4 regions of the Rossellomorea sp. NPDC077527 genome follow, and region 1 is predicted to be linked to each of the others. Evidence: riboswitches for the same ligand, from Rfam matches in the RefSeq annotation. Region 1 holds a riboswitch; each other region holds the start of a gene.
The links. A riboswitch is a leader RNA that binds a small molecule or an ion and turns the genes downstream of it on or off. The one in region 1 is predicted to bind S-adenosylmethionine.
Positions count from the first base shown of each region.

Region 2: linked by a shared signal. The riboswitch ahead of metK (methionine adenosyltransferase) and the one ahead of ACIGG7_RS19470 (O-acetylhomoserine aminocarboxypropyltransferase/cysteine synthase family protein) in region 1 are both predicted to bind S-adenosylmethionine.
Region 3: linked by a shared signal. The riboswitch ahead of ACIGG7_RS21195 (methionine biosynthesis PLP-dependent protein) and the one ahead of ACIGG7_RS19470 (O-acetylhomoserine aminocarboxypropyltransferase/cysteine synthase family protein) in region 1 are both predicted to bind S-adenosylmethionine.
Region 4: linked by a shared signal. The riboswitch ahead of ACIGG7_RS20345 (methionine ABC transporter ATP-binding protein) and the one ahead of ACIGG7_RS19470 (O-acetylhomoserine aminocarboxypropyltransferase/cysteine synthase family protein) in region 1 are both predicted to bind S-adenosylmethionine.

Region 1 is NZ_JBITVL010000006.1:86,514-94,625, forward strand. It holds gene ACIGG7_RS19455 (sugar transferase) at 1-652, opposite strand, end outside; gene ACIGG7_RS19460 (S41 family peptidase) at 899-2,356, opposite strand; gene metX (homoserine O-acetyltransferase MetX) at 2,530-3,603, opposite strand; gene ACIGG7_RS19470 (O-acetylhomoserine aminocarboxypropyltransferase/cysteine synthase family protein) at 3,867-5,162, opposite strand; SAM riboswitch class I at 5,404-5,522, opposite strand; gene ACIGG7_RS19475 (trans-sulfuration enzyme family protein) at 5,610-6,749, opposite strand; gene ACIGG7_RS19480 (DUF302 domain-containing protein) at 6,879-7,259, opposite strand; gene ACIGG7_RS19485 (peroxiredoxin family protein) at 7,334-7,915, opposite strand; gene ACIGG7_RS19490 (hypothetical protein) at 7,908-8,112, opposite strand, start outside.
Region 2 is NZ_JBITVL010000002.1:885,294-893,405, forward strand. It holds gene ACIGG7_RS09680 (immune inhibitor A domain-containing protein) at 1-2,114, opposite strand, end outside; gene ACIGG7_RS09685 (tetraprenyl-beta-curcumene synthase family protein) at 2,435-3,508, opposite strand; gene ACIGG7_RS09690 (alpha/beta hydrolase) at 3,523-4,326, opposite strand; gene ACIGG7_RS09695 (gamma carbonic anhydrase) at 4,411-4,926, shown strand; gene metK (methionine adenosyltransferase) at 5,267-6,469, opposite strand; SAM riboswitch class I at 6,681-6,825, opposite strand; gene pckA (phosphoenolpyruvate carboxykinase (ATP)) at 7,127-8,112, shown strand, end outside.
Region 3 is NZ_JBITVL010000008.1:52,687-60,798, forward strand. It holds gene metH (methionine synthase) at 1-2,692, opposite strand, end outside; gene ACIGG7_RS21185 (bifunctional homocysteine S-methyltransferase/methylenetetrahydrofolate reductase) at 2,673-4,523, opposite strand; gene metC (cystathionine beta-lyase) at 4,540-5,724, opposite strand; gene ACIGG7_RS21195 (methionine biosynthesis PLP-dependent protein) at 5,717-6,841, opposite strand; SAM riboswitch class I at 6,934-7,039, opposite strand; gene ACIGG7_RS21200 (tryptophan--tRNA ligase) at 7,160-8,112, opposite strand, start outside.
Region 4 is NZ_JBITVL010000007.1:53,189-61,300, forward strand. It holds gene ACIGG7_RS20330 (carboxymuconolactone decarboxylase family protein) at 1-298, opposite strand, end outside; gene ACIGG7_RS20335 (MetQ/NlpA family ABC transporter substrate-binding protein) at 430-1,254, opposite strand; gene ACIGG7_RS20340 (methionine ABC transporter permease) at 1,269-1,937, opposite strand; gene ACIGG7_RS20345 (methionine ABC transporter ATP-binding protein) at 1,934-2,956, opposite strand; SAM riboswitch class I at 3,113-3,219, opposite strand; gene ACIGG7_RS20350 (SCP2 sterol-binding domain-containing protein) at 3,325-3,675, opposite strand; gene ACIGG7_RS20355 (thioredoxin family protein) at 3,952-4,260, opposite strand; gene ACIGG7_RS20360 (toprim domain-containing protein) at 4,266-4,622, opposite strand; gene ACIGG7_RS20365 (YusG family protein) at 4,805-5,041, opposite strand; gene gcvH (glycine cleavage system protein GcvH) at 5,135-5,518, opposite strand; gene ACIGG7_RS20375 (arsenate reductase family protein) at 5,648-6,004, opposite strand; gene ACIGG7_RS20380 (ArsR/SmtB family transcription factor) at 6,116-6,418, opposite strand; gene ACIGG7_RS20385 (SDR family NAD(P)-dependent oxidoreductase) at 6,451-7,230, opposite strand; gene ACIGG7_RS20390 (acyl-CoA dehydrogenase family protein) at 7,351-8,112, opposite strand, start outside.

The DNA.
Region 1 (8,112 bases):
CCTTACGCCGCAAAACAGTAACGATTGTCTTTAAGAGGATCTTAAAATCCAACCGAAGAGATTGATTATAAACGTAATATAAATCGTAGGCTATTTTCTGACCGTGGTTGATATCGGAACGACCATTTACTTGAGCATACCCGGTCATTCCTGGTTTTACAAATAATCGCTGTTCCTGTTGATCATCATAATACCGGGTGATAGCTGGTACTTCCGGTCTTGGACCTACCATACTCATCTCACCCTTCAGAACATTCAATAGTTGCGGGATTTCATCGAGGCTTGTTTTGCGAAGGATCTTTCCCAAGGTGGTAATATTCGGATTCGTTTCTCCTTTGAACACAAAGTCTTCAGGGACTTTATCCTTCCATCCGTACTTCACTTCACCTGATTCCCTCATGGTTCGAAATTTATAAATCGTAAAGGGAATATGATTGATGCCTGTCCGGGTTTGTTTAAATATGACCGGCCCCCCATCAATCAGCATGATGAGCACGTATAGGAGGAGAAAGATCGGGCTTAATAGTATAATTGACAACAAACTGATGACGACATCCATCACCCTCTTACCGTTCAACTTTTCTATGTGAGACTTCATACCCAATCGTTCGATTGTAACGCTTTCTTCATGAATTTTATTCGGTTCTATCAATATTCCTCACCTCCTTCAAAAAGTAATGAGATTGAATGATATTCTACTATATTGAGGATAAGGACTAAATATTCATTACTTGTTATCTATTTATTGTTCCCACACCTCCCTTTAGTCATTTAGAACCTCAAATTGGTAAATTAAGTTATATTATTCGACACCCATTTCTATTTCCCCTCTTTTTTCCCGAATAAAACTGAAAAAAGAGAAAGATTCATGACTTTAAGAACCTTTCTCTTACACACACTATTCTTTTTTCGTACCTTTCGCAGTCCGCTCTATATACTCCAACGCTGCTTGCAACTGCAAATCGTTCTTTTCATTCTGAACCGCTTCAAGTATTTCCTTCTGCAATCTTTCTCCGGTTTTCGCATCAATGACGCCCGTGACGTCCAGACTTGCTTGGATTTGGAAATCCTTTACCGCCTTTGCAGTCTTCTTACTGAAGTATCCATCGGTCCGATCAGGAGTGAATCCCAATCCTTGGAGCATCTCCTGTGCGTTTTTCACCTGTTCGTTGTTTGCGCCTTCTTCCAGAGGTTTCTCTACCTGAAGAGGATGGGCATAGAAGTAGGATGGTTGTCTGACTGGTATATCCGGTTTGATCCCCTTCTTGTGAATCCAATTCCCATTCGGCGTCAGCCATTTGAACATCGTCAGCTTGATGTTGCTGCCGTCTCCCATCGGTACTGCCTGTTGGACGGTCCCTTTGCCGAAGCTCTTTGTCCCGATCAGTGGGTATCCTTCCGCTTCCTTCAACGCTCCTGCAAGGATTTCGGATGCAGATGCGCTTCCCTCATCGATGAGGACCACCACTGGATATGCTTTTCTTTCCTTGCTGTTGGAGAAAGATTTCAGCACCTCACCGCTTCGTTCCTGAATTTGGACATACGGTTTTTTCTCTGTAACGAACTGTTTGAGGATCTCTTCCACGCTTGATAGGAGACCGCCCGGGTTGCCCCTTACATCAAGGACCAGCCCTTCTACCTTTTTCTTCTCTAGTTCTGCCAGCTGCTTTTTAAAATCGACGGCGGTGTTTTCCGAGAAAGTGGTAATTTGAATATAACCCGTCTTCTTCCCATTGACTTCCTTCACATCCGACATCACCGTCTCAACCGGAATATCGTCCCGTTTTACGGACACTTCGATTGGATCCGAGAGTCCTTCCCTCGTAATCTCCAATTTTACCTCTGTCCCTTTCTTCCCCCTGATCTTCAACGTTGCTTCATAAAGATCAAGGCCATCGATGCTGTTTCCATCCACCTTGACGATCCGGTCATTCGGCTTCAACCCTGCTTTTTCAGCAGGTGAATTTTTAAACGGCGCCACGATAATGAGCTTTCCGTCCATGATGGTGACCTCTGCCCCGATCCCTTCAAAGGAAGAATCCAATGCGTCATTAAATTGCGAAGCAGTCTCAGCATTCATGTAAACAGAGTACGGATCATCCAGGGTTTTCAGCATCCCCTGAATTGCTCCTTCCACGAGCTGTCCCTTATCTACATCTTGAAAGAACTTATCGCTGATGAGATCATAAGCGACTTCCACCTTGTGGAGCTTGTCATTTAGCTCACCTTTTCCATTAAACTGAGTAGGCTCGTCCCCTGCCAAGTCCGTCCATTCCAAGCCGCCATACATTCCTCCTGCACCGATCAGCATACTAATGATGATGGTGATGATGTGCTTTCTGCCCGTCCACTCCATATATTCCCCTCCAGCTACTCGTTTGTTTATGGTCAGGATGACAAAAGCCTGATGAAGAAGAAAGCTTTCCACCCAACGAAAAAAGACACCACACAAAAACGCGTTAAGGCGGTGCGATGTCTTTGCTTATCTAACTATATGCCCGAGGGGGACGAGTTATGAATGACAGGAAATTATTTAATACCCGTCACCACTTTCTGGACTTTATGGTTATTAAGATGGGAAGAAATGATCCCTCCCCACTTTTCAAATTCTACTAGAAACCCATCATGGCCGAATGACGTTGGGATAAAGTAGTGTTCTCCTAGTTGGATTTGGTTTGTGAAGTCCTTTAAGTATTGAGGGGAATAGATCAAATCACCCTCGTAGCCGATGGAGATCAGCTCGCATTGATACGATTCAGCGACTTTTTCCACGCCTCCCCTTTCTCTTCCAATATCATGGGTATTCATGGCTTTCAGAAGGGTAAGATAGCTATTGGGATCAAAACGCTTCCCGAGTTTCTTTCCTTGATAATCCAGATAACTTTGGATATTAAATTGCTCATTGGTCTTCTCCCGCTTGAAACGCTGATCGAACAACTCCTGCGTTCGATAGGTCACCATGCCTACCATTCTGGCAATCTCTAATCCTTTTAAACTGGCACCGTGTGGATAGTGCCCATCGTGAAAATCGGGATCTCCTTCAATCGCTGTGATTCCAATATGATTAAAGGCGATGCCGTAATCATTTAATGCAGGCGAGACGGCAAGGGCGAAGACTTTTTTGATATAAGAAGGATACAGGACTCCCCACTCAAGCGCCTGCATTCCCCCCAGTGAACCTCCGATCACGGCTTCGATATGGTCGACGGACAGCCTCTTTAACGCTTCAAATTGGGCTTGGACCATATCCCTTATCGTAATGTGCGGAAAATCGGAACCGTAACGCTCTCCGGATTCGGCATTGAGAGACGTCGGCCCCGTGCTTCCTTCACACCCTCCCAGTACATTAAAGGCAATTACATTGAAGCTGTCGGTATCAATATACGACCCGGGACCGATCAGTCCATCCCACCAACCACGGTCTTCCCTCGTCCCTGTCACTATATGGGTACCGGTAAGGGCGTGGCATACAAGGATGACGGGCCCTTCTTTATTTCCTGTACGTTCATATGCCAGATTTACATTTTTCATCGTGATGCCTGACTCTAATGTGAGGGATGGGATGGTAATGGAGCTGACTTCGTACGAATATGAGCTCTCCATTCCTCCACCTCCTTTTTGGTGTTGTTTGGGGTGATGAGGGCACCCCGGTTTTCGTTAAGGTGAGCTGATTGGCGTCTTCGATTCCATTGAAATGGCCAGCGTGAACAGGTTTCGCTGATATATTTGACATTTCGCTGATAAAAGGTCCGATTTCGCTAATATATTGAAAATATCGCTGATAAAATCAGATTTTCGCTGATATCTTTCATACCCAGGCCCAGTATGCCCTGTCATTAGCGTCCATCCCCTGATTTTCGTGAATATTACACCCGTGACGTCTCCAACGCAACTTCAATCGCATGATCCAGATCTTCAATCAGGTCCTTCGCAGATTCCAACCCGACGGAAAGCCTCACCAGATCCTCCGTGACACCCGTAGCACGGATCTCCTGATCATTTAATTGCTGATGCGTTGTGGAAGCAGGATGGATGATCAGTGATTTCGCATCCCCGACGTTGGCTACATGGGACCAGAGGGAGATGTTATCAACCACTTTCCGTCCTGAATCCCTCCCCCCTTTGATCCCGAATACAACAATGGAACCCGATCCATTTTTCAAGTATTTTTGCGCCAGTGCGTAGGAAGGATGTTGCGGAAGTCCGGGATAGGATACCCATGCGACACCGCTATGCTGATCCAGGTGCTCTGCAATCTTCAAGGCATTTTCTGTATGACGCTCAATGCGGAGGTGCAGGGTTTCCAGTCCTTGCAGTAACAGGAACGCGTTCTGAGGACTTAAACATGCCCCGAGATCACGGAGGAGCTGCACTCGAAGTTTGGTGATGAACGCCGCCGGTCCTACATCTTGGGCGTAGCGAAGTCCGTTGTAGCTTCTGTCCTCTTCTGTGAATCCAGGGAATTTTTCATGATTCCAGTCAAACTTACCACCGTCTATGACCACACCACCTATCGCCGTACCGTGACCTCCGATCCACTTTGTGGCTGAATGGATGACGATATCCGCTCCCCACTCGATTGGCTTGCACACATATGGGGTGGCAAATGTGTTATCGATGATGAGCGGAATATGGTTATCATGAGCCACTTTCGCGACCGCCTCGATGTCCAGGACATGGAGGCTTGGATTCCCGATTGTCTCAGCGAATATGGCTTTCGTTTTCGGCGTAATCGCTTTACGGAAGTTCTCCGGATCAGTTGGATCTACGAAATGGACTTTGATGCCGTATTTCGGTAGAGTCGTAGAGAATAAATTATACGTACCGCCGTAGAGATTCGTGGCTGCCACGATTTCATCCCCGGCACCGGCGATATTCAGAATGGATAGGGAGATAGCCGCCATTCCAGATGAAACCCCAAGGGCTCCGATGCCCCCTTCTAATAGGGCAAGGCGTTTCTCGAGCACATCAACGGTCGGATTCATGATGCGGGTATAGATATTACCTGGCTCTTCCAGAGCGAATAGTTTGGCTGCATGGTCGCTGTTGTCGAAAACATAGGAAGTGGTTTGATAGATAGGTACCGCTCTTGAGCCTGTGGCTGGGTCCGGCTCTTGGCCGCCGTGAAGAAGCAGAGTGTCGAAATCGAATGATTTGGTCATTTGGAATTCCTCCTAGAGTTTTTTGGATTTGGCGTAAGGTTTCTTTTGTTCACCTGTTGAATAGGATGGTTTTTTCAGCTGCTGAAAATCGGGTCGAGTTCACCTGCTGAACATTTGCAGAAAATCAGCAGCTGAACATCTCCAAACATTCTCCTGCTGAGCACAAATACTGAAGAAGATAGAAGAGGAAAAAACAAAAAACCCTCTTCCTAAGAAGAGGGTCTAATTTAATAGGGTCCTCCTCTTATCTTTCAGGCAGATCGCCTGCAGGAATTAGCACCTTTTCATGTGACGCCTTTCGCGTACATGAAGGTTGCCGGGTTTCATCGGGCCTAGTCCCTCCACCTCTCTGGATAAGAGCATATAGTTGTCAATGTGAAAATTCTTGCGTTGAGATGAATTATAAAGGGTAACCAGCATCAACGTCAAGGGTATTTTCAGAATTTTTTATTTTTTCACCGAAACTGCGATCGCTTCGGTAAATTGAGCTACGATGTCTTCACTATCCTCGATGCCCAACGATATTCGCACCACATGGGTGTTGATGCCAAGTTTCTCCTGTGCCTCTTTCGGGAGAGCACGGTGCGACGTTCCAAGCGGATACGATACCGTGGTTTCCACGCCTGCCAGAGACGGGATGATCTTGATCCAGCCAATTGATTTGAAGAATGTGCTGATGTCACATGTTTGCTCAAGTTCAATCGTCACAATCGCCCCATTTCCTTTTTCTGATAGGTTCGTTGGATAATAGACCGATTTCACTTGTTCATTTTTACGTAGCTCTTCAGCGAGAGTCCCGGCATTATGTGCCTGGGTGCCGACTCTCAGTGCCAGCGTCTTGGCTCCGCGACATGTCAACCAGGCTTCGAATGGGCTTAGGTTTGATCCAATGTTGACCACCTTTTCTTTTGCCTTTTGGACGAGTTCTTCGTGACCTACGACTACCCCTGCTGTGATATCGCTGTGTCCCCCGATATATTTCGTAGCGCTGTGAGCGATCAGGTCAATACCCTCAAGGAAAGGTTGACGCAGATATGGGGTGGCAAACGTATTGTCGATCATCGTTTTCAAGTCATGTCTTTCCGCCAAAGCTACCATGCCGGGAATATCTTCTACACGCATAAAAGGATTCGTAACGGTCTCACTGTATAGCAACTTGGTTTGCGGTGTGATTGCTGCCTCTATTTCGTTCACACTTGTAAAATCTACGAAAGATGTGGAAATACCGAATGAATTTAATTCTTCTTTCAGCATATGGAACGTGCCGCCATATAAATCCTCCGCTGCCACGATATGATCTCCAGACTGAACCACTGCGAGGATTCCCACAAGGATGGCTGACAGTCCCGAGGACGTAGCGACTCCTGCAGGCGCTCCTTCTAGGTCCGCCACCATCTTTCCAAGTTCATCAGTGTTGGGGTTTCCCGTTCTTGTATAGAGGTAGGGAGACTTCCCTTCATAAAAACCCTCCAGCTCTTCAAGTGATGTAAAAGAAAAAGCTGAGGTCTGATAGATTGGCGTTGTCTTACTGCGGATTTCCTGCGTTCCTTTCAATTGGCTATGTACGACTTTGGTGGTGAACTTCATATCCCTGTCATCCTTCCTGAATCTATGTATTTTAAAAAGTGTACCATATTCAGAAGATTGTGAGGAGTGAGAGGATTCCGGTTCTATAAAAAAAGGACCCGTTGCTTAACTGCAACAGGCCCCTGTGGATCAAACGTTTTCTAAACAGCCGATCAGACGATTTTCGATGTCCAATGCCAGACGTTTCAGTTCATCATTGTCCACCATTTCAATCAGCTTGCTCGGTTTCGCCATACCGATCTTGGTTGCTCCGCCTTCTGTGTATACCGTCACTTTACAAGGCAGGAAGTAACTTACGAGCATGCTTTCTTCCAGCACTTTTTTGGCTTCGTGTGGATTGCATACTTCGAGCACGACCACTTCCTCGTTGAAGTCCAGCCCCTTATCCTGGAGCTTCCCGGCAAGGTCAAGATTCCACAGAACACCGAAACTCTCTTCTTTAAGTGCGCTCTCGACAGCTGTCACCGCTTCTTTCACATTCATTGAAACTTCTTTAGTGTAATGGAACATATTGATCCTCCTTTATATGTCATGGTTACTTATACCTCACAGCGTATGTAACGAAACCAGGTCCGTCCCTTCCATTATTCCATCTGTTCGACCATTTTACCCATCATTTCTTCGTTCATGGGTCCGACAATTTTATGTTGAATGATGCCGCCCGTGTCGATCATATAGGTGGTCGGGATTGTAAAGGCACGGTAATCGTCCCCGATATCACCCTTTTCATCCATGAGGATCGGGAAGGTGAGTTCATAGCCGTCGACAAATTGCTGGACCGCCTTCTTTCCGTCATCCTGAGAAGTCAGATTGACAGCCAGGATTTCGACATTTTCTTTTTTCGCATGTTTTTCATAGTACTGCTGCATATGGGGCATTTCAGCTTTACATGGCGGACACCATGTGGCCCAGAAATTCAGGATTACTTTTTTGCCCTGATAGTCCGACAGCTTGACCTTTTCACCATCTAAAGTGGTCAAGGTGAAATCGGGGGCTCGGTCACCCTTTGTCAGCCCTTGCTGCGCATTGGATAAATCCATCGATTCTTTCGCTAATTGCGCCGCTTCTTCCTTTGCTTTCTTTTCCTGCTGATCCTGGAACAGGTTCACCAGAAAAATCCCAATGAGCAGGGCAACGATCACCAGGGCAAAATTCCGTTTATTCAATATGCTTCCTCCTTCCATATAGTAAGATGAGATAGATCATGACAGCAAGATACGTCCAGGTAACGGTAGTAAAAGCAAATCCTTCAAGAATCGATTGAAAAAAGAATTGAAGGAGTGTAAAGACAATAACAAATTGCACTGCCCACAGATCCCATTTTGGGCCATTTGATTTTTTTAATAAAAATACGAGGAGTGTA
Region 2 (8,112 bases), on a different contig from region 1:
CGAGTGGCTGCCATTGAATTGTCACTCCACTTAAGCTCATGCTGATCCGCATCCACGACTCCGAGGAATCCTTCACCCGGGTGAACCCCTGTCCAGTTGTCTCCATATTTTTCATCAGCGTACCAGATGACAAGACCTGGATCATACGTCATTAAGCTGTCTCCGCGACGGATATGGGCCAATCCTTCATCTACACCTTGGTGATTTCTCCATTCCAACAGGTAGTAATGTTTAGAAGTTTGGATTCCATCATCTTTCGTGAATCCATCAAGTGTAATACTTGAATCACCTTCAGCATCATCCGATAATACTTCATTTCCATCTGCGATCACTTTAATATCGTCTACATAAAGACCAGGATTAACCGCAGCACCATCTGTCCAATAGTTTAATTTCACTTGAACATTTTTTTCTGCATATTGACTTAAGTCAAAAGATGCATCTACCCATCCGTCTGATTTTCCTGTGATTCCATGACCAGGATTTTGTTCGTACGGGTCAGTTTCCGTTGTCAGGTTACCTGGAATGCTCGTCCACTCTTTCCCATCTTCACTAACCTGGACAGAAGCATAGTCCCAATCCTGTTCAATATCGTACCAGGCTTTGAACGTAAGCTCTGCGTTGGAAGCTGATGTTAGATCTACATTCATGACAGCTGAATTGTCGAGATCATTGTCACTTCCACTGAAGTACTCATATTCTCCGCTATAAGGCTCATTAATTTTCGTTTCTTTATCTGGTAGATTAATTTTAAGTGCATCCAAGTTTGTTCCTTTAGTATTGGCTTGATCAAGGAATACTTCTGTACCTTTTTTATTAATGTCTTCTAATTCGATTTCATCATATTTCAGCCAATTTCCACCATGTGCTGCCTGAAGAAATTCTTTAGACCATGCACTGAATCCAGTCGGCTCTGTTCCAGGAATCTTACCTGCCCAGCTTCCGCTTGCCATGATGGACCAATAAGCAACCGCTTCACCTTCACCGGAATATTGAGTGTCATATTCATCAGGTAAACCCAGGTCATGCCCATACTCATGTGAGAACACTCCTGCAGCTCCGTCAGCCGGTTGAACCGTGTAATCATACGCGGCCATTTGACCTCCCCAATATGGTACATCCGTTTCTGTTCCGTCAACTGGGAATACTGAACCAAGGTTCCAACGGTGAGACCAGATGGCATCCTCTCCAAGGCTTCCACCACCAGCTTCTTCACCTACTGCTGAATGAACAACCATCAAGTGGTCAACCAGTCCGTCCGGCTCACGAGTGTTTCCATCTCCATCCAGGTCATAGCGATCTTCCTGATCGTAATCAGCCAAATCTACATCTGGATCATTCGCCGCTGCCTGTAGAGCTTCTTTCACAAGACCTCTGGCATCCGTGTCGCTATCCCCTCTATCTGGATCATTTCCACCATATGCAGCAGCCGGCTTAGAAGCTTGGTACCAACCGGCAACCTCCCCTTCAACGGAATATGCACCGTTGGTTTGCTGCTCATAGAATTGCTTCATTGAGATCAAGTTTTCACCATTCGGACCTTTGTAACCATTTTCTCCGAATACCATGTCCTGATAATGCTCTTTTACGTAGTCTTCATAATACATATCTGATTCATCCGGCTTGATTGAATTATGAGGAAAATCAGGGAACTCCATAAGTAATACTAAGACCTTATCCGTTCTTGTTTCTCCGTTATAATCCTCTTCCACTACAGGGTCAAGGTTTCTCTTTTTCCCTTTATGTTTGTCGCCTTTTTTATGCTTTTTAATTTCTTTTTCTAATTTTTGTTTTTCATCTTTTAATTCACCATCGTTTTCTAGTTCCTTCACTCCGTCTGATTTCTCTTTAAGGAACTTTTGGACTGCTTTTTCAGCCTGTCCCGCTGTTGCATTCTTTGATAATTTACCGCTCTTTTGAAGCATTTCAATCAGTTTCTCTTCATTAGCAATGGCTAAGTCAAATGGCCCCTCCCCATGCGAATGAGATTTTTTCACCGTCGGCTTTGCTAACACATTCTCAGGTCCTACGGTCGCAGCTGATGCAGGTACAGCAAATGCCCCTACACTTAGAGCCGCAGCCATGGCCATCGACAACATTTTACGAGATTTCAAGCATGATTCCCCCTTAAATATGTACTAAATTTTTACACTAATTACAATATACTTTAATATTCTGAAAAGTAAATATTCTTATGATGAATTTAGTTACAATTACCTACATAAATTTACTATTTTAGATAAATAGGTGTATATTTCGGCATATTTTTCATAGGTAAATAGGCATATTAGCATGCAACATTTTCCATTTTTTGAAATTAATTATGTTATTGTCGAATCCGTTGAATTTATGTTCAAAATAGTAGAGTCTAATAACAAAAAAAAGACGGACCTTCGAAATCATTTCGAAGGTCCGTCCCTCTTTTTCACTCTATTCAGGATGTTCTTCTGCGGTTTCTCCATTTGCGATAGATTTTCCCGTTCATGTAGAAGAATCGGGTGATCCAGCCTGCTTCTCCGATGAATTGTTTGGAGAAGGATTGGACGTTTGATTGTTTCGCTGCTTTGTCGTCCGATAGATAGACTCCTATGAGTCCTTTGTTGATTAAGCGGTGAAAGTGAGCATGGGGAAGCTCACCGGTATGTTCATCGGCTTTCTGCAGGAAGTGGAGGAGCCTCTCTTTTAGATGCTCTTCATCTTCATAGTAAAAGCAGAAGTTTAAATCCCCTCCCTGCCGGTCTTCATCTTGATCGATGAAATAATCAAGAAGGATATGTAAGCCTTGAATGTAGGGAAAATATCCCCTCTTGATGGTCTCTGTGTACGATGGCTGGAAGTCCCGACGGCAAGCGTATGATACTAAACAAAAGATTCCGAGGGTCGAACCCGAGCAGGCGGAGAACTCGTACCAATCCATGTCAGGCAAGTTGGGACGGTGGGTTTCAAACCAGTCCTGGAGCCTTTCCACCCTCTCCTCTTCCTTCACGTGTTTATGTATCTGTAGATCGCAATAATACTCACACAATTCCAGGAGGTCCTTCTTGATACTGCCATAGTGACTTAACTTTGCGAGAACGGATTGACAGGTCAGGACTAAATCTCTGAGATATCCCCCATCATCCTGATCTTTTCTTAAAGCATAATAATTAACAGGCTCTGCCCCCACCGTCAATGAATCTTTCATGGACTGATGAAGAAGAGCAAAGTCCTCTGGATCTAGGGAAACACTGCGGTCACATAGATTGTCCAAATAGTCGCTTATCGTCTGATAGGCGACGATGAAACGGATCGTCTCTATTTTCTGGTCCAGGGCAAGGAGGGAAAGAATCGATCCTCCCTCGCAGTGGAACGTTTTATGCTCGATGCTCGCAAGTGCCTGGTTTCTAAGCTCCTGATTGGGTATCCCTTCAGCCCGCTCCTTCCATCCGTCCAATTCTCTGTGCACGATTGGAAATACAGTGCGGTATACTCTTGTCATTAATGTAAAGGGATCACTTGGTATTGACAATTCCATCACCTCTTTTACAAAATGTATCCCAGCGCTTTCAATCGACTCTCTATGAAGTTCTTGGAGTACTCAAATATTTCTTCTCTTTCAGGTTCATTATAGATTTCATGATAGCATTTCGGCCATTCTTTGTAATGCATTTCAGATAATGACAATTCATTGAACCATTTTTTCACGGCTTTTTTATCCACGATTTTATCGTCACCTGCCTGCAGCACGAGAAGTGGCAAATCAGGCATTTTTTCAAGGTTTGTATAGGCCAATTTAATCGCTTGGGAAAGCTCCCTATACCAACGGACCGACACTTTGGTGATATAAAGTGTGTCATTGCTGTCAATTTCACGGACATCTGCATTTCTTGTTGCCATATCGACCGTTAATCCTGATGGAAATCTCACCATGGGAGCGATTTTATTTAATCCGTGGGACAGAAGCTCGATCGGTTTGGCAGGAGTTGTGACCAACCCTAAGCATGGTGATGACAAAACCACACCCGCCAGGTTCACATGAGATTCCTGCAGCAAACGCACCGTAATAAGACCACCCATACTGTGACCGATCACAAAGACCGGCAATTCGAATTGATACGCTGCCTGGATCCAATCCTTCACTTCTACTATATACTCATCAAAGGAATCAATGTGTCCTCTTTGGCTCCGGGACGTCATCCCCTGACCGGGCAAGTCTCCCATGACGACATGATAGCCTGCTGCACGCCACATTTCAATGAGCCAGCCGTACCTGCCGTGATGTTCCATAGCGCCATGAACGATGACGATGACTGCCTTTGCCTCTTGATCTGATTCCCATTTCCACATGACAAATCCTCCTTTGTAGTTCTCTCATTGAATGAATTCTGCTACCATTATTATAATAAATATTATTGAAAGGGGTAGTAAAAAATGCTTTATCCATATTTCGATAAAAAACCGATCATCGCGGAGTCCGCTTTCATTGCGGATTATGTGACCATCTCCGGAGACGTAGAGATCGGTGAGGAGTCCAGTATCTGGTTCAATACCGTCATCAGGGGGGATGTTGCTCCCACTAAAATCGGTGATAAAGTCAATATACAGGATAACTCCATTCTCCATCAGAGTCCAAATAACCCTCTTATCCTTGAAGATGAGGTGACCGTTGGCCATGGTGTGATTCTACATAGCTGCAAGATCAGAAAAAAGGCATTGATCGGTATGGGATCGATCATCCTCGATAATGCCGAAATCGGCGAAGGAGCGTTTATCGGAGCAGGAAGCCTTGTTCCCCAGGGGAAGGTCATTCCGCCGAATACACTCGCATTCGGTCGACCGGCTAAGGTCGTGAGGGAGCTTAACGAACACGATATTAGTGAGATGAAACGCATTTCAAGGGAATACGCAGAAAAAGGACAGTATTATAAGAATATCAAACCGTTTTAACTTCCTATACTTGGGATACCCCATCCTTTAATGGATTACTCATGGTATATTTTCTTGCATGGATGGTCCGGTTTCTGAGTTTGGGTGCCGGGTGGGGGATTTATCTGCCATTTTGGGAATTTATCTGCCGGTTTGAGAATATATCTGCCTAAAATATGTTTTATCTGCTGTTTTTCCGTTTTATCTGCCAAAATGAAGATATATCTGCCATTCGACCAATATCGACCATTCTCGCACCTCGGAACTCCACGCCACCCCAACGTACTCCAACCCTCGTCACGCCTCCCCACCACCAAAAAAGACCAACACCTCTCAAAGTGTTGGTCTTTTCAATCTTTTCTTATTCAGCCAAAGCTTCTGCTTTCAACGCTTCTGCTTTGTTTGTGCGCTCCCAAGGAAGATCAAGGTCATTACGACCGAAGTGTCCGTAAGCAGCTGTCTGCTTGTAAATCGGACGACGAAGGTCTAACATTTTGATGATTCCTGCAGGACGCAGATCAAAGTTATTACGAACTACGTCAATTAAAACGTCTTCTGATACTTTGCCGGTTCCGAATGTATCTACAGAGATGGATACTGGTTGTGCAACCCCGATAGCATAGGCTAATTGAACTTCACATTTTTCAGCTAGTCCTGCCGCAACAATGTTCTTCGCTACATAACGTGCTGCATATGCTGCTGAACGGTCCACTTTTGTTGCATCCTTACCAGAGAATGCACCGCCACCGTGACGAGCGTATCCGCCGTATGTGTCAACGATGATTTTACGGCCAGTTAATCCGGCATCACCTTGTGGTCCACCGATAACGAAACGGCCAGTCGGGTTGATGAAGTATTTTGTTTCTTCATCGATTAGTTCTTTCGGTACAACAGGATCGATAACATACTCTTTCAGGTTACGCTGAATTTGCTCAAGCGTCACTTCCGGGTGATGTTGAGTAGAGATAACGATTGTGTCGATGCGAACCGGCTTATCGTTTTCATCGTATTCAACGGTAACTTGCGTTTTACCATCTGGACGAAGGTAAGGAAGGATTTCTTCTTTACGAACTTCTGTCAGGCGACGGGAGATTTTGTGAGAAAGAGAAATCGGAAGAGGCATTAGCTCTTTCGTTTCATTACAAGCGAATCCGAACATCAGCCCCTGGTCACCAGCACCGATTGCTTCGATTTCTTCGTCTGACATTTGACCTTCACGGGCTTCAAGTGCCTGGTCCACACCTTGAGCGATATCAGCAGACTGCTCATCGATGGAAGTCAGTACCGCACACGTTTCAGCATCAAATCCATATTTTGCACGAGTATAGCCGATTTCACGGATCGTTTCACGAACAATTTTCGGAATATCGACATACGTATTCGTAGTAATCTCACCAGCAACAAGCACAAGACCCGTTGTGACGGAAGTTTCACATGCCACACGTGCATTCGGATCATTTGTAAGAATTGCATCAAGAATTGAATCAGAAATTTGGTCACAAATTTTATCTGGATGTCCTTCAGTTACGGACTCAGATGTAAACAGACGACGTTTAGTTGACATCAAGGTTCCTCCTTAAGCATATTTGTCAGAAACAGTTCCGACAAAAAGTAAACAGATACGGTACTCATTTCCCTAAGTAGTATGAAGTAAACATGATTCTTTTATCAATAAATCATGATTTATGTGCATGTGGTCCACTATAAACAGAAAAAACCCTTCCTCAGGAAAAAGCTTCAGAGGAAAGGTTTCAGATCATAGCCGCGCCTTTTCTCTCTTATCGTTCAAGGTTTTAGAGACCTTGCCTCAGTTTAGCACCTTCGCTTAATCGGATCGACTCAAAGAAGAAGATCCTTACACTATTTAGCAGGTTGCTGGGTTTCATAGGGTCTGCTCCCTCCACCAGCTCAGGATAAGAGTATCCGTTCAAGGAACAATGATAACGTTTAGGACAAAGGGTGTCAACTTTTTTCGAATGACAGGTTTAACCAACTCCCCGCCTATCTTAATCGGTTTTGTAACCTAATTAGTCAATGAGGCTAAACAATCTTTTGTCCTTTTCATATATATAAGAAGAAACAAGCTGTATTTGGATAAAAAATGTGACAAAATGAAGACACATTATAAATTTAAATAAATAGTATAGACTAATAGCTTGATTGTGTTATACTATTTTTGTGAAGTAAGCGATAAATAAATTTATATAAAGGAAGGGTTCGAATGAATTCAGTGAGCATGTCTAATGAATTAACAGAATTACTTAACGGTCAAAACATTCAGGAACAATTATCTGTTTCTCAACTAGTCGAAAAGGTCCTTCAACGAAATGAAGGCGTTTTAACATCATCTGGAGCAGTCAGAGCAGAAACTGGTAAATACACAGGACGCTCGCCTAAAGATAAATTTATTGTTGAAGAACCATCAACGAAAGATAAGATCGAATGGGGCTCTGTGAATCAGCCGATTTCTTCGGAATCATTCGATAAATTATATACGAAAGTCATCGAATACTTAAAAGAAAAAGAAGAGGTTTTCTCCTTTAAAGGATTTGCAGGTGCCGATCCTAAACATAGACTTCCGATCCAAGTGATCAATGAATTCGCATGGCATAATCTTTTTGCTCACCAATTATTCATCCGCCCGGAAACAGAAGAGTTAAAAGGTCACCAGTCGGAATTCACTGTCATCTCAGCTCCGAACTTCAAGGCTGATCCTGAAGTCGACGGAACTCACTCTGAAACGTTCATTATCGTTTCCTTCGAGAAGAGAATCGTATTGATCGGTGGGACGGAATACGCCGGTGAAATGAAGAAATCCATCTTCTCTGTGATGAACTATGTACTTCCTGAATCCGATATCCTGTCTATGCACTGTTCTTCAAACGTCGGCCGTGAAGGCGATGTCGCATTATTCTTCGGACTATCTGGTACTGGTAAAACGACTTTATCAGCGGATCCAAACCGCCGTTTGATCGGTGATGATGAGCACGGCTGGTCCCCGAACGGAGTATTCAATATCGAAGGCGGCTGCTACGCAAAATGCATCGGTCTCACACGTGAGAAAGAACCACAGATCTTCGATGCCATCCGTTTCGGTTCAGTCCTTGAAAACGTTGTTCTTGATGACATGTCCCGCATCCCGGATTATGATGATAACACTTTAACAGAAAATACGCGTGCTGCATACCCTCTTCAAGCGATGGATAA
Region 3 (8,112 bases), on a different contig from region 1:
ATTCTCTTATGGTATGGGGAATCAGGTCTGATGGGACATGGACCAACACATCTTTAGATACGGCTGATCGTACTTTGACTGCAACCGTTGAAGGAGACTGTGTTGAAGTTTCTTCGTTGAGAGACAGCCTTTTCTTCTTTTCACGGCTCTCTTCTTCCAGCTCAATCCTTGTTTCTTCATGTTGAATTCCATTCATGATACTCAACCCATCCATTGCATCCTTCGCGTAAAGGACCATACCATCGTATTCCCGCCCAATCTTGTTCGTAGTGAATTTCCTTGTAAGCGCCGCTCCACCTACCACAAGAGGTACTGATATATTTGACTGCTTCAAATCCTGGGCCGTAATGACCATTTGTTGGGCTGACTTCACAAGGAGCCCAGACAAGCCTACAATATCAGGCTCTTCTTTCCTGATGACTTCGATCAGTTCCTGCGGTGTGACTTTAATACCTAAATCAATGACTTCATACCCATTATTACTAAGAATGATATCCACCAGGTTTTTACCGATATCATGGACATCTCCCTTTACCGTAGCCAAAATCACTTTCCCTTTCGAAGAAGAACTTTCCGTTTGTTCCATATGTGGTTCCAAATGAGCAACGGAAGCCTTCATCACTTCAGCACTCTGCAAGACTTCTGCAACTATCAGCTGATTATCATTGAAGAGTTTCCCGACTTCACTCATCCCGGCCATAAGCGGACCATTGATGATATCAAGGGGAGCATCATATTGCTGAAGGGCAAGGTTCAAGTCATCAATCAACCCTTCTTTTGTCCCTTCTACAACATAATGTGCCAATCTCTCTTCCAACGTCATTGTATTGACAGGGACCTTGACTTCTTTCTTTTTCCCTCTATAAAATGCTGTGAAGTCAGCCAATACCTCATCAGTCGTCTCAAATAGCAGTTTCTCAGCCATTTTCACTTCTTCTTCGGGTATCGAGGCAAATCGCTCCAATTTTTCCGTATTGACAATGGCATAATCAAGTCCTGCTTTCGTGCAATGGTAAAGGTACACAGCATTCAGGACTTCTCTTCCGACAGGCGGCAGGCCAAATGAAACATTGCTTACCCCTAAGATATGAGGACATTCCGGCAGGATTTCTTTGATCTGTCTTATTCCCTCGACAGTTGCCCTTGCTGATCCGATGTATTGCTGATCCCCTGTCCCAACGGGGAATACAAGAGGATCAAAGATGATATCTTCTGAAGCGATGCCGTATTTCTCTGTTAATAATGTATGGGAACGAAGGGCAATTTCCACCTTACGATCTGTTGTTACTCCCATTCCTTTCTCATCGATCGTTCCGACTACAACCGCGGCTCCGTATTCCTTCATCAACTTGGTTACTTTCTCAAACCGCTCTTCACCGTCTTCAAGATTGATCGAGTTGATGATCACCTTTCCTTGAGAATATTTCAATGCAGCCTCAAGTACTTTCTCATCGGTTGAGTCTATAACAAGGGGAACTTTTACTTTTTTCACGACCTCCTGGATAAATACATTCATATCCTCCACTTCTTCACGATCGGGGTCCGCGAGGCAGATATCGATCACCTGGGCACCATTTTTCACCTGCGCCCTCGCAATTTCTGACGCTTCTTCTATCTTATTTTCAGCAATCAACCGTTTAAATTTACGAGAGCCGATGACATTCGTCCGTTCTCCGACGAGGATCGGTCTTCTATCTTCATCCTCATAGATAAAAGGCTCAATTCCCGATACAGCATGAGGATGAGAAGCGATGGGTTTACGAGGTGGAAGTCCCTTCACTGCTTCTGAAAGAGCGCGAATATGATCCGGCGTCGTGCCGCAACATCCTCCAACAAGATTCAACCAGCCTTTCTCTGCAAAGCCCTTCATTTTTACACTGAGTGAATCCGCCGTCTCATTGTAATTCCCTTCTTCATCCGGCAAGCCTGCATTCGGATAACAGCTTATATAGGTAGTAGCCAGACCCGATAAGGAACGAATATGGTCGCGCATAAACTCAGGTCCCGTTGCACAGTTCAAGCCGACTACCAGGGGATTTAAGTGTTCAAGGGATAAATAAAAAGCCTCGATATTCTGTCCTGCAAGAGTCGTGCCCATCGGCTCGATCGTACCAGATAATAAGATAGGGATTTCTTTCTCCCTGGATTCAAAGGCTTTACGAATTCCGAGATTTGCAGCTTTCACATTCAATGCATCTTGACTCGTTTCAAGAAGCATTACATCTACTCCTCCATCGAGAAGACCTTCTGCCTGTATCCGGTAGTTATCCACTAACTCATCGAAGCTTATTCCTCCAGTAACGGATAAAGTTTTGGTTGTTGGACCGAGAGAACCGGCCACAAATCTTGGCCACTCCTTTGTAGAAATTTCCTGTACCGCCTTTTTGGCGATTTCGGCTGCAACTTTATTGATTTCATATGCTTTGGCTCCCAGATCATATTCGTCGAGTACGATGGGGGTTGCACCGAATGTATTCGTTTCGATCACATCAGCCCCAGCAGCTAAATATTCCAGATGAATCTGATGGATGACTCCCGGTCTCGTCAATACTAGATTTTCATTACATCCTTCAAGCTCTTCCCCCCCAAAGTCCTCTGGAGATAAGTTTGCCTGCTGCAGCATCGTTCCCATTGCTCCATCGAGAACGATGATCTTTTTCCTAAGCTGTTCTTCAAACAAGGTGATGGTCATAGGGAACCTCTCTTTCTGTATTGGTTTTCTCTTGTATATAGTGGACAAGTTCAATGCTCATATCATAACGTACAAAAGGTGTGATGAGATAAATTCCGTTAAACAGCTCCACTGCAGTATCCAATAAGCCTTTAGCAATTTCCATACCTACCGTCCTAGCAATGACAGGATCAGTTCCTGCTTCCTTCATTCTGCGTCTTGTTTCTTCAGGGACATTGATACCTGGAACTTCATGATGGAGAAATTCTGCATTCCTTGAACTGATTAAAGGCATGATCCCAATAAAGATGGGAACATCGAGATGCTTGGTGGCTTCATGCACTTGTATAAGCTGCTCTTTCCCGAAGATCGGTTGGGAAATAAAATAGTCTGCTCCTGCTTTCTTTTTCCTTTCTAATCTTTTCACAGAAGCGTCCAAGTGACGGAAATTCGGATTAAATGCTGCACCTACTGAGAATTGAGTGCGTTCCCGAAGTGATTTACCTGAAAAGGAAATTCCCTCATTGTTCTGTTTAATGAGTTCAATCAGTTCAAGTGATGACAAATCATATACGGACGCTGCACCTGGAAAATCACCAATCTTCGCAGGATCCCCTGTAATGGCTAATATATTGTGAATCCCTAACGTGTGCAGGCCCATTAAATGGGACTGCAAGCCTATCAGGTTGCGATCCCGGCACGTAATATGGACCAGTGGTGTCAAATCGAGTTGAGACTGGACAAGGCTACCGATCGCATCATTACTGATACGGGGAGATGCTAAAGGGTTGTCAGCAAGAGTCAGCGCATCGATTCCAGCTTCCTTTAATGCCTTGGCTCCTTGAAAGAATCGTTTTGTGTCAAGATGCTTTGGTGGATCAAGTTCGACAATGATCGTTTTCTTCTTTCTTACCTGCTCATGCAGCAAGTTGCCCTTGACGGGAGCTGCAGACAATGGAACGGCTTTTTTCTTTTTCACCACTTTCTCTCTAACTGGCTCACGGCTTTTTAACCTCTCGGCCACTGAACGAATGTGGTCAGGTGTCGTCCCGCAGCAGCCCCCAATGATTCTGGCACCCTGTTGCCGTAGTTCATTACTGATATCCCCAAAGTAATCAGGTTCAGCTGAATAATAAAACCTGCCTTCTTCATAGTTTGGAAGGCTGGCGTTGGGATAGACGGAAAGGAAGGCCCGTTTAGGCAATGGAACTTCTTCCAAGGAGTTGACCATGTGGAATGGTCCCATACGGCAATTGATACCGACAACATCGGCCCCATGCAATTCTAAATGGTGAAGCGCGTCTTTTAATTCCATTCCATTCTGAAGGACTCCCGTCTCATGCAGTGAAACTTGAGCAATGACCGGAATGTCCGCCTCGCGTTTGGCAATGTCGAGCACAGTGGTTAATTCTTCAAAGTCATAATAGGTTTCAAGGAGAATACCGTCTACACCTTCTAATAATAAACAGTACAGCTGTTCCCGGAAGCTCCGTTTGATTTCTTCCAGTGGCACATTTTGTTTAATGGCTCTTATGCCCCCGATGGTCCCTAAAATATACGTCTTGTTTCCAGCTGCTTTTTTTGCAAGTCTCACGGCTGCTGTATTGATTTCCTTAACCGAATCTTCCAAACCGTATCTGGAAAGCTTTTGATAATTGGCTCCGTACGTATTGGTCTGAATGATATCTGCTCCTGCATCAATATACTCTTTATGGACTTTCAATACTTCATTTGGGTGAGAAAGATTCAATTCTTCAAAACATCTGTCCACTCCATATGAATACAATAATGTCCCTATAGCGCCATCTGCGATCAAGATTCTCTCTTTCAGTGCATCAAGGAACGGTTTCACGCCATCCCCTCCTTTATTATAAATTTATGACATTGTTTCGTTTGATCTTATGGATACTGTCTAGACCTTTTTCAAGGTCCTTTATCAATTCTTCTGCGTTTTCAAGTCCTACGGATAACCTCAGTAAGCCATCTGTAATGCCTCTTCTTTCCCGTTCGGCTTTTGGCATGGAAGCATGGGACATTCTCGATGGATAGGAAAGGATTGATTCAACAGCTCCTAAACTTACAGCAAACACCGGAATATTCACATGTTGTATCAGTTGCTTTACTTCCTCCTCTCCTCTCAATCGAAAGGAAAGCACCGCTCCTGGACCCTCTGCCTGACGGACCTGGATTTCACGCCCAGGATGATAGCTCAGACCAGGATAATATACTTCCTCAACTTCTTTCCTGCTTTCTAAGAAGCTCGCAATCTTATAAGCAGATTCTGAGGATTCCTTTAATCGTACGTGCAGGGTTTTCATCCCTCTTAAGAGCAGCCAGCAATCCTGGACTCCGAGGACCGCTCCAAATGAGTTTTGCAGGAAAGCTAGTTTTCCGGCAATCTCCTCGTTTCCCGTTACGGCAAGCCCTGCTAAAACATCACTGTGCCCTGCAAGGAATTTCGTCGCACTGTGTAGGACAACATCTACTCCCAGACTGATTGGTCTTTGCAACAGGGGTGTCATAAATGTATTATCCAGGAACGTCAAGCAGTTATTTGCCTTCGCAAGCTTCACAACCCCTTCAATATCAGTGATGTTTAAAAGTGGATTTGAAGGCGTCTCCATATAAATAACCTTTGTATTGTGCCTAATTGAACAAGCTACTTCGTGCAGGTCCTTCATGTTCACAAAGGAGTATTCGATACCAAACTTTGTAAGGACTTCAGTGATCATCCTGTATGTCCCACCGTATACTTCTTCGGATACGAGGACGTGATCGCCGCTTGATAACAATAAGAAGCTTGTTGAGATTGCCGCCATACCGGATGAAAAGGCAAAGCCTTTTATCCCTCCTTCCAACTCTGCTATCGTTTCTTCAACCGTTTCCCTGGTCGGATTGCCAGAACGGCTGTAATCGTAGGTCCCGTATTGGTCGAAATCCTGTTGATGGAAAGTAGTGGCGTGCTGAATAGGCGTAGAGACCGCTCCTGTTTCTTTATCAAATCCGTGAGAATGAATGAGTGACGTCTGAAGTGAAAATGGTTTTTTACTCATACGCTGGCACCTCTTTCTCCAATTGATGAAAAACATTCTCCAAGTCTGCTATCAGGTCATCGATAAACTCAATTCCTACAGAAAACCTCAGGAGTCTATTGCAGATCCCCAACATCATCCGTTCCTCTTCAGGAATATCTGCATGCGTCTGTGTAGCTGGGTAAGTGATAAAGCTTTCCACGCCTCCTAAACTTTCAGCAAACGTAATCACGTTTAAATGCTTGAGAAAAGGAGCAATCCATTCTTCTTTTTCGATACGGAAGGAAAGCATCCCGCCTCTTCCGGGATAAAGTACGTCTGTTACACCATCATGCTCTTCAAGGTATTCGGCTATTTGTCTTGCATTTTTTTCGTGCTGTGCCATTCTGAGGCTAAGGGTCTTCATCCCTCTTAATAAGAGCCAGCAATCAAAGGGGGCAAGAACCGCTCCGATTGAATTCTGAATGGTATAAATATCTTCCGCCAACTTCTCTGTGTTTACGATCACGGCTCCTGCCAGCACATCATTATGGCCACCAAGGTATTTCGTTGCACTATGAATTACAATGTCTGCTCCCTGAGTAAGTGGCTTTTGAAGTACAGGGGTATAAAATGTATTATCGACTATTAATAGCAACCCGTTTTCTTTTGCTAAACCAGCTACTTCATCAATAGTTGCTTCGTTCATCAATGGATTGGTTGGGGTTTCAAGAAAAATGGCCTTGGTTCTGTTTGAAATATGTCTTTTTATCAATTCATTGTCACTTGTTTCGACAAAGTGAAACTTGATATTATACTGGGCTTCGTACTGTATGAATAAACGATAGCTTCCCCCATAAAGGTCCTTCGAAACAATCAATTCATCCCCGCTTGAGAATAAACCAAGTATCGCCTGGATGGCCGCCATTCCAGAACTGAATGCAAATCCTCTATGTCCATCCTCCAGTTGGGCAAGTGTTTCTTCCAAGGTCTTCCTGGTAGGATTTCCTGTCCTCGTATAATCATAGCCGGTGGATTGACCGATCCCTTTATGTTCAAATGCTGTAGATAAGTGAAGTGGCATGCTGACAGCTCCGGTTCCAGGATCACTCCGGTTGCCTGCCTGGACTAATAAAGTATCAATATGTTTTCTCAACATTCTTCTCTCCTTTTCTTTCCTTGAAAATGAAAAGGGGAAAAACAAAAAAACCTTCTTATTGAAAATAAGAAGGTTTTATACATTCGTTCTCCCTCTTATCGTCCAAGTTGACATCAACTTGCTGGAATTAGCACCATGCCTCTTTGGCTGGTTGCTGAGGTGTCTTCGGGCCAGTCCCTCTACCTCTCTTGATAAGAAACTATATGAATTTGTGGAAAATAACTTTCCCATAACTTATAACAATGACGATGAAATGTCAATAACAATTAAGAATTATCTGAAAAAATAACGCACCCAATCCTATTTCTCAGTGGAGATTCAATGATAAATTCCCATTTTCTTCTTAATTTCCCTCAGGAACGGAATCGTGGTTTCACGGGCCTTTTTCGCGCCTGCATTTAGTATGGTATCCAGCACGTGTGGATTGGCCATCAGTTCTTCATATTTTGAGCGGGGTTTTTCAATAAATGAATTCATGACTTGAAAGAGCTCTTTCTTCGCTTCTCCCCATCCGATCCCTTCTTTGAACCTCACTTTCATCTTCTCAACTTGATCAACTGTTGCAAATTCTTGATAAAGTGAGAATATGACAGATGTTTCGGGATCCTTAGGCTCCTCAGGGAGAGAAGAATCTGTCTTGATCTTATTGATCAGTTTTTGAAGTTTTTTCGGTTCTTCAAACAATGGGATTGTATTGTTATAGCTTTTACTCATCTTGCGTCCATCAAATCCCGGAAGAACGGATGTTTCTTCCTGTATGACATACTCGGGAAGGACAAAGGTCTCCCTGTATATTTTATTAAAGGTTTCAGCTATGTCCCTTGCTATTTCCACATGTTGAATTTGATCCTTCCCAACCGGAACCAGTTCCGTCCGGAATAGGAGAATGTCCGCGGCCATCAATATTGGATAGGTGAACATACCCATATTGACTCCATTGTCTATTTCTCTTCCACCCTTTTGATTATCATCGACCATCGATTTATATGCATGGGCACGGTTCATTAAGCCCTTAGGAGCAAAGCAAGCGAGGATCCAGCTTAATTCGAAGATTTCAGGTACATCAGATTGGCGATAAAAGACCGCTCGATCAGGATCCAAACCTAATGCAAGCCACGTTGCCGCCACTCCATATGAGAGTTCTTTCATTTCAGCTTGATTATGAATTTTCGTTAGACCATGGTAATCCGCAACAAAATAAGCTACGTTGTAGGATTCAATTTCTGCTAATCTCAATGCCGGTTTAATCGCACCAACATAATTTCCTAAAT
Region 4 (8,112 bases), on a different contig from region 1:
CTCCGCCGCCAAATGCTGCCGTTACGCCGATGGCCTCGAGGATTTCCTCTTCACTGCATCCTTGATCAAGGCATCCTTTTGTATGGTAAATGATGCAGTATTCATCCTGGGAATACAAGCTGATTCCCAGTGCGATCAGCTGCTTCTCTTTCTTGGAAAGAACCCCTTCTCTGAAGCAATGCTCGGTGAATGTATTATACTGTTCTGCAAGTTCCGGCATTTTATCAGTAAAAATGCCAAGTCCCATTTTATAATCATGAAGGGCCGCTTCTGTTGTGTTTCTCGGTTCCATCTGCAATTCATCCAACTCCATTTCAAAAATAGATTCATCGAAAATAGTATGAGCCAACAGCGAAACGATTATGTTAATAATTATAGGAAGAGAATATAAAAAACCCGATTCTATAATTCGAATCGGGTTTCTTTCGTTTATTCAGTTACCGGTACAACCGCTCCATCCCATTCTTCCTTGATGAAATCCTGGATTTCTTTCGAGCGTAATGCTTTCACCAGCTCTTTTACTTCCTCTTTCTTTTCATCCCCTTTGTTTACAGCAATCACGTTTACATAAGGGGAGTTACTATCTTCAATGGCGATCGAGTCTTCCAGAGGCTTCAAGCCTGCATCGATGGCATAGTTCGAGTTGATGACAACTGCGTCCCCTTCTTCGTTTTCATACATTTGCGGAAGAAGAGCTGCTTCGTACTCATAATCGAATTTCAGGTTTCTCGGGTTTTCTTTGATGTCTTCCAGTTGAGCCTGTGTATTCTCCACACCATCCTTGAGTGTGATCAGTCCTTTTTTCTCCAATAAAGTAAGGATGCGTCCATGGTCGGACACGGAGTTACTCATTAAGATCGTCGCACCTTCTGGAAGATCCTCAAGTGATTTGTACTTTTTAGAGTACACACCGATAGGCTCAATATGAATTCCACCCGCGTTGACAAAGTCATAGTCATTTTCCTTCATTTGCAAATCCATATACGGGGTGGTTTGGAAATAGTTCGCATCCAGGTCCCCATTATCAAGATCTTTATTTGGCAGGATATAATCCTGATACGTTTCAATTTGCAGATCGATACCCTTTTCCTCCAAGATAGGCTTCACCTGTTCAAGGATTTCTGCATGTGGTACATTTGATGCCCCTACTACTAATTCCTTTTCATCACCGCTTCCGGACCCTGAATCATTCCCGCATGCTGCTAAACCAAAGATACTTGTTGCTGCTATAACTCCTGCTACCCATTTTTTCATGAACTTTCTCTCCTTTATCTTTTATCTAATTTATTTGTAAAGAAATCACCTATTAGTTGAATGGCAAATACGACAAGTAAAATCATGATCGTTGCTGCCAGTGTTACATCTTCCCTGCTTCGCTGGAATCCATCAAGATAAGCAAGGTTCCCTAAACCACCTGCTCCGATGACCCCTGCCATTGCTGTATATCCTACGAGGGCGATGGCCGTTACCGTTATTCCCGATATCAAAGCTGGAAGTGATTCAGGAATCAATACTTTCCAAATAATCGTGCTCGTTTTGGCGCCCATCGCTTTCGCTGCCTCGATAACTCCTTTGTTTACTTCTCTCAAAGCGATCTCGACCATTCGGGCATAGAATGGGGCTGCACCGATGATCAGTGCAGGAAGAGCCGCGTTCGCTCCCCGGATGGTATCCAGTAAAAATTTAGTGAAAGGAATTAACAATACAATCAGGATTATGAACGGGATGGAACGGAATACGTTCACCACTGCGCTGGTAATGGTATAAGTGAGTTTGTTCTCCCACAAATTCTCCTTGGATGTAAGAAACAGCAATATCCCAAGAATCATTCCCAGTACAAATGTGATCAACACCGACATCCCTGTCATATAAAGAGTTTCAAGAGTGGCTTCCCACATCTTCTCCCAATCCACATTCGGAAATAGATTTTCCATCATCCTCGTAACACCTCCACCTTAACCAGCTGCTCTTCAGCAAATAGAACCGCTTCCTGGATGGTCCGTTCTTCTCCATCCAAATGGACGAATAGTGTTCCATAAGCCCCTTTTTGTGTTTGGGAAATTTGTCCTTGGAGGATATTGACTTCAAGATCGAATTTTCTGATCAAGCTGGTGATGAGCGGCTGCTCAGTCGCTTCACCCACGAATGTAAATTTAAGCACTTTCCCATTTGGATACTGGGCTAAAAGGTGTTCCAACGTTTCTCCGGTTTCCTCGACCTGGGACACTTCTTTCACAAATCGCTTTGTCACCTGCTCTTGTGGATTCCGGAACACTTCCAGAACGTCACCAAGCTCTACAACCCTTCCTTGTTCCATGACCGCAACACGATGACAAATCTTTTGAATCACATGCATTTCATGTGTGATCAAGACGATTGTGAGCCCCAAACGCTTGTTGATGTCCACCAGTAAATCAAGGATGGAATCCGTTGTTTGAGGATCTAAAGCAGAAGTTGCTTCATCACACAAAAGAACATTTGGATTATTGGCAAGAGACCTTGCTATCCCAACCCTTTGTTTCTGTCCCCCGCTCAATTGGGCTGGATAGGCGTCCCCTCTTCCTTCCAATCCGACCAATTCCAATAATTCATTGGCTCTTTGGATTCTTTCCTTCTTGGAGACTCCCGCAATTTCCAAAGGGAACATAATATTTTGTAAAACGGTACGTGACCAGAGCAGATTAAAGTGTTGAAAGATCATTCCAATTGACTGCCTTGACTCGCGCAGTTTTTTTCCCTTCACCTTTGAAACAATCTGTCCGTTTACATCGACGATCCCCTCTGTCGGAACCTCAAGTCCATTCAGCATCCGAATCAATGTACTTTTACCTGCCCCACTATAGCCAATCACCCCAAAAATTTCGCCTTGAGCAATTTCGATATTGACGCCATCGACAGCGGCGATCGGTCCATTTTTGGATTGATATACTTTCTTTACATCTGAAATGGTAATCATGTTGTATCCACCTTCTTTCTGAGTAGAACCATCTTTTTAATCAGAATAATATTTGCACTATCCTGAAGGCCATTCCTATCTATTTCATTTATAGAAAATAAAAAATGCCTTCCTGCGATAAGCAGAAAGGCATAATCATATATAGGACTATCCTTTCTCTCATCTTTCAAAGCATATGCTTTGAGTGAATTGGCACCATTTCAATTTTCATTGACGGTTGCCGGGCTTCATAGGGCACGTCCCTCCACCTCTCTTAATAAGAGTAAAGTATCGAATTATTTAATTTATCAAATGGTTAAAGACTCTGAAAATTTGCTACAAGAGAGATTCTATCATCGGATATAGAAAGGTGTCAATTCTTTTTTTTATTATACTCGAACCGGTTCTTTCCCTCTTGACCTTGTAAGCCATAGGACGGACTCTGTAAATAATAATGGCCGGTATCCACCTCTGACTTCCAAAACGCCTTTTTCAATCATTTGGGATAATCGTTCTTCGCCTGAAAGGAGAGAGACCATATCCGCCTCTTCACCTTTGATGATAAAATGTGAATCTGTCAATCCATGATCTAATACATCACAATCACTGTTTGAAATGGAAATTCCGTAGGTGCGCTCTCCACATTGAAACTGAAGAATAAATGGGCTGTCCGGGAACAAGAGACGTAAGTGATACCTGGAGTGACACTGATCTACTAATTTCTCTAAATATATTCGCATGAATACCCTCCCAGTAAAACTTCTATATACTTACAATTCCACTTCAGTAAGAGATTCCCTTTTAAGCATTCTCGACATGTTTTGGAAGGATTCATCTAATTTGTCGAACAGTAAGAATTTGGATGATGACAGGTCAAAAAATGAGGGGATTCGAACCATTTCCCGAGAAATATGTCTGCGATTGTAGAAAGAAAATCGCATTATACTTGTATTTTATTAAATAAAATGCCCTAAAAAACAAAAAGACCTCTTCAAATAAAAGGTCTCTAATCCCCTCTAAGCGTTCTTAACGAGGGTTTCATATAAAAACGGAACGGATTGAAAGGCATAGATCCTTTCCTGTTCCACACCATCCTTTAAGAGGAGCAGGCAGGGTACACTCTCAATGGATTGCTTCTCTGCAAATTCGGGTAAATAGTTTAAATTGGCTTTCACAAAATGATAGGATTGAGGAAGTTTCTCTACGACATCCATCATTCTTCCAGCCACTTGGCATGTACCACACATTGGTGTATAAAGGTAAACGGCTTCTAACGTATGTTCATCGATTGCTTGGTTTAATGCTTCGGTACTGCTTACCTCCATCAAAACTAGATCATCCTTTTTCCTAGATATTCTTTATGCACATCAATGTTTGCTCCGATCAAAACAGAGGCAAGATGATATTCAGGCGCTGCAGCCACTTCTTTATACATCCGGTCAATGTATAGGTGTTCGGCTTCTGGAAATTCACGCTTGAATTGTTTACGTAATTTTTCCCCAGCATCATCAGCATCAACCAGGATATATACATCCCTTTCAAACAACTCGTCGATCAGTTCGTCCATCTTTGTGATGCTGATCGTTCCATTTGTGCAGATAATTTCAATCGGTTCTTTAATAATGTCTTTTACTTTTCGTTTATCGGTTGTCCCTTCAACGATGATTACTTTTTCGTCAAGTTCCATCATGATCATCACCTTATCTTTCAGAAATAAGATTAGGATAGTATATTCAGATAACAAGATATGATGTCCACTTTCTACTTATATTTTCTCATGTTTATAAAAAATAGTGCAAGAGGTTTGCCTGCAGTATTCGATTATGGAAACAGTGCCAGATCCTTAAACGGATCTGGCACTTTATACATTTAACACCATCCACCTTCATCACAATCCGTGTACCTTGCTTCATGCCCTTCTGTGGATGTGTAGCTTTGATAAATTTTATTTTCCCTTGCTTCAAAGTTCGGTTCCATAGTGATCCCATCAAGAGGCAAGGCCATTTTGCCGATTCGCTGATTATCCAGGAATAATTCAACCTCACCATTATTCAGCCTGCCGGTGACTCTGTTTGTTACATCTAATTTCCTTGGTTCAAGCACCATGAGTATTCATCCTTTCTTTATACGCGTACTCCTATGGTGCCCAAAAAGAAAAACAAAACACCTTGAGAAATCCTCAAGGTGCCCTGGCAGTTATTATCCTTCATTGATCATTTCATCATACTGTTCAGCCGTCATTAGCTTGTCTACTTCTCCAGCATCTGAAGGTTCAACAACGACCATCCATGCCTTTTCATAAGGTGATTCGTTTACGAACTCAGGGCTGTCCGACAGCTCTTCATTCACTTCTACCACCTTACCTGATACAGGGGCATATAGCTCAGAAACGGTCTTAACCGATTCAACACTGCCGAATGGCTCGTTTGCTTTGATTTCATCGCCAACCTCAGGTAACTCGACGAATACGATATCGCCCAGTTCAGATTGTGCAAATGATGTGATTCCTACGCGTACATTTTCCCCTTCAACCTTGACCCACTCGTGTTCTTCTGAATAACGAAGTTCTTTCGGTGTACTCATTCTCTATCCCTCCAAATGCTAGTTATACAACCTAATATTGACACACTTTTCATTGAAAAAGCAAGAAAACCAAGTATGAATCATGAAACTTTTTCATTATCTATTATTTGGTAGGTACCGGACCCCGATTTACTTCCAGGTATCTTCGAAAGTTTCTTCTTTAAAGCCTACAGTCACCTTTTTTCCATCCGTTGTGATCGGACGCTTGATCAGCATACCGTCTGAGGAAAGAATTTCTAGCAATTCATCATCAGAGGCTGAATTCACTTTATCTTTCAAGCCCAATTCACGATACTTTTTTCCACTTGTGTTAAAGAATTTTTTGAGAGGGAATCCGCTCTTTTGGAAGAGGCTCTTAAGTTCTTCCTTAGACGGCGGGTTCTCTACAATATGTATTTCATTCATGGCGATTCCTTGATCTTCGAGCCATTTTTTCGCTTTGCGGCATGTACCGCATTTCGGATAAGAATAAAAAGTCAACGACATCATTCCACCACCTTTCCATTTAATCTGAGACGGGGAATATCCCCGTCCAAGTTACGCGAATCTATTTCTTACATTCGACAATATCCGTTCGTATCCTTCTTTTCGGAAACTTTACCCGCATTGTGTTTCTACGGTTTCGACCAATTCTTTGAGGAGCACGGTTGCATTGTCCAATTCAAGAGAATAGAATCGCTGCGTTCCTTTTTGTTCTAATGATACTAATTGCTGGTCCCGCAAGATTTTCAAATGATGAGACACTGCAGGACGGGATAAGGTCAGATTTTCAGTTATCTGATTGACCGTAAGAGGTTCTTGTTCGGCAAGAAGTAATATTATGTCCTGACGATAAGGATCACTCAGTGCTTGAAATAATGGTATACAAGCACGAAATGTATCAATTGCTTTTTGACCCATAGTCTTCTCCCTTCAAACTCATTCACTATCAATTATACCCGTTCTTGTACCTTTCGAACAATATTAGTGACCATTTTACGCGGTAAGAATCGGATGGACTTGGTAAGCATTCGATTTTTCACCCCTGTGACGATCACCGTTTTATTATTGGTCATCATTTGCTTATACCCTTCCTCCACCACATCTTCCACGTTCATTACGCCTGATTGAAAGAGCTTGGAAGACTGAAGTTCTGAAGCATCACTGAATCCCGTCTCAGTGGCACCAGGACATAAAGCCGCCACCCTCACCCCGTGTGGTGCCCACTCGTTGGCGAGTGCTTCTGATAGGGACAGGACATAGGCTTTCGTTGCATAATAAACTGCCATCAGCGGTCCCGGCTGGAACGCAGCAGTCGATGCAACATTTAGGATTCTTCCCTCTTTCCGGTTCACCATTTCTTTTCCAAAATACTTACATAGCTCTGTTAAAGCTGTTATATTCACTTGAATCATATCCAGTTCTTTCGATAGCTCCGTTTCTTCGAATTCTCCAAACAAACCGAATCCGGCATTATTGATGAGGATATCCACTTGAATCCCCTTCTCCTTAATGGACTCATACAATTCTTTTGAAGCTTCAGGCTTTGAAAGGTCCGCCGTAAACACATACGTCTTCACAGCATATTTCGTCTCGATTTCTTCTGATAATGTCCGGAGTTTCCCTTCACTTCGTGCTACCAAAATCACATCATGACCTGATTGTGCAAACTTATGACTGAAGTTCAGACCGATGCCGCTGGAAGCACCTGTTATTAAAACGGTTTTATTCATCTATGCTAACCACCTTATCTTGATATGTTTAAATGTTTAAACATATAATAATTTAATGCAGCGCCGTTGTCAAATAAAAAAAGGACGGACCTCCGTTTCGAAGGTCCGTCCCTGACTTACTTACAGTGCATATTTTTCTGCGTCGATCAGTTTGACTGATGCTTCACGCTTCACTGCGATCACGTTGATCGGTGTGTGGCGGGTGAATTTACGAAGTGCTGAAAGCATCATGCGTAATGTGTCACCTGTTTCCGTTGCGACAAGTGTTTCTTTGGCATGTTGTTCGATTTCATTGAATGCTTCTTGACAGAAGATTTGAGTGTAAAGAAGCTTTTGCTTCGCTTTCTCCACTCCACCTTTTTCAATGGCTTTTTCGGTTCTCAGGACTACGGATTCCATTGCGTATGCGTTAGAAACGATATCTGCAATGTTCACCAGGATTTCCTGCTCTTTATCAAGGGCTTTACCAAACTTCTGAGCTGCCAATCCAGCCAGCATCAAGCCGATTTTTTTCGCGTTTTTCACAAGGTATTTTTCTTGTGCAAGTGGCTCATCGCCTACTTCTTCAGGCATTAACATCATCAATTCTTCTTGAAGTGCCTGTGCTTTTTGAAGTAATGGAAGCTCACCCTTCATCGCTTTACGAAGGTATGTGCCCGGTACCAGAAGTCGGTTGATTTCATTCGTTCCTTCAAAGATACGGTTGATGCGTGAGTCACGGTACATTCTTTCAATTTCATACTCTTGCATGAAGCCGTATCCACCGTGAAGTTGAACGCCTTCGTCCACTACATAATCCAGTACTTCCGTAGCAAAGAATTTATTTAATGAACACTCGATTGCGTATTCCGCAATGGATTTTGCCACTTCAGTGCCGTTTTT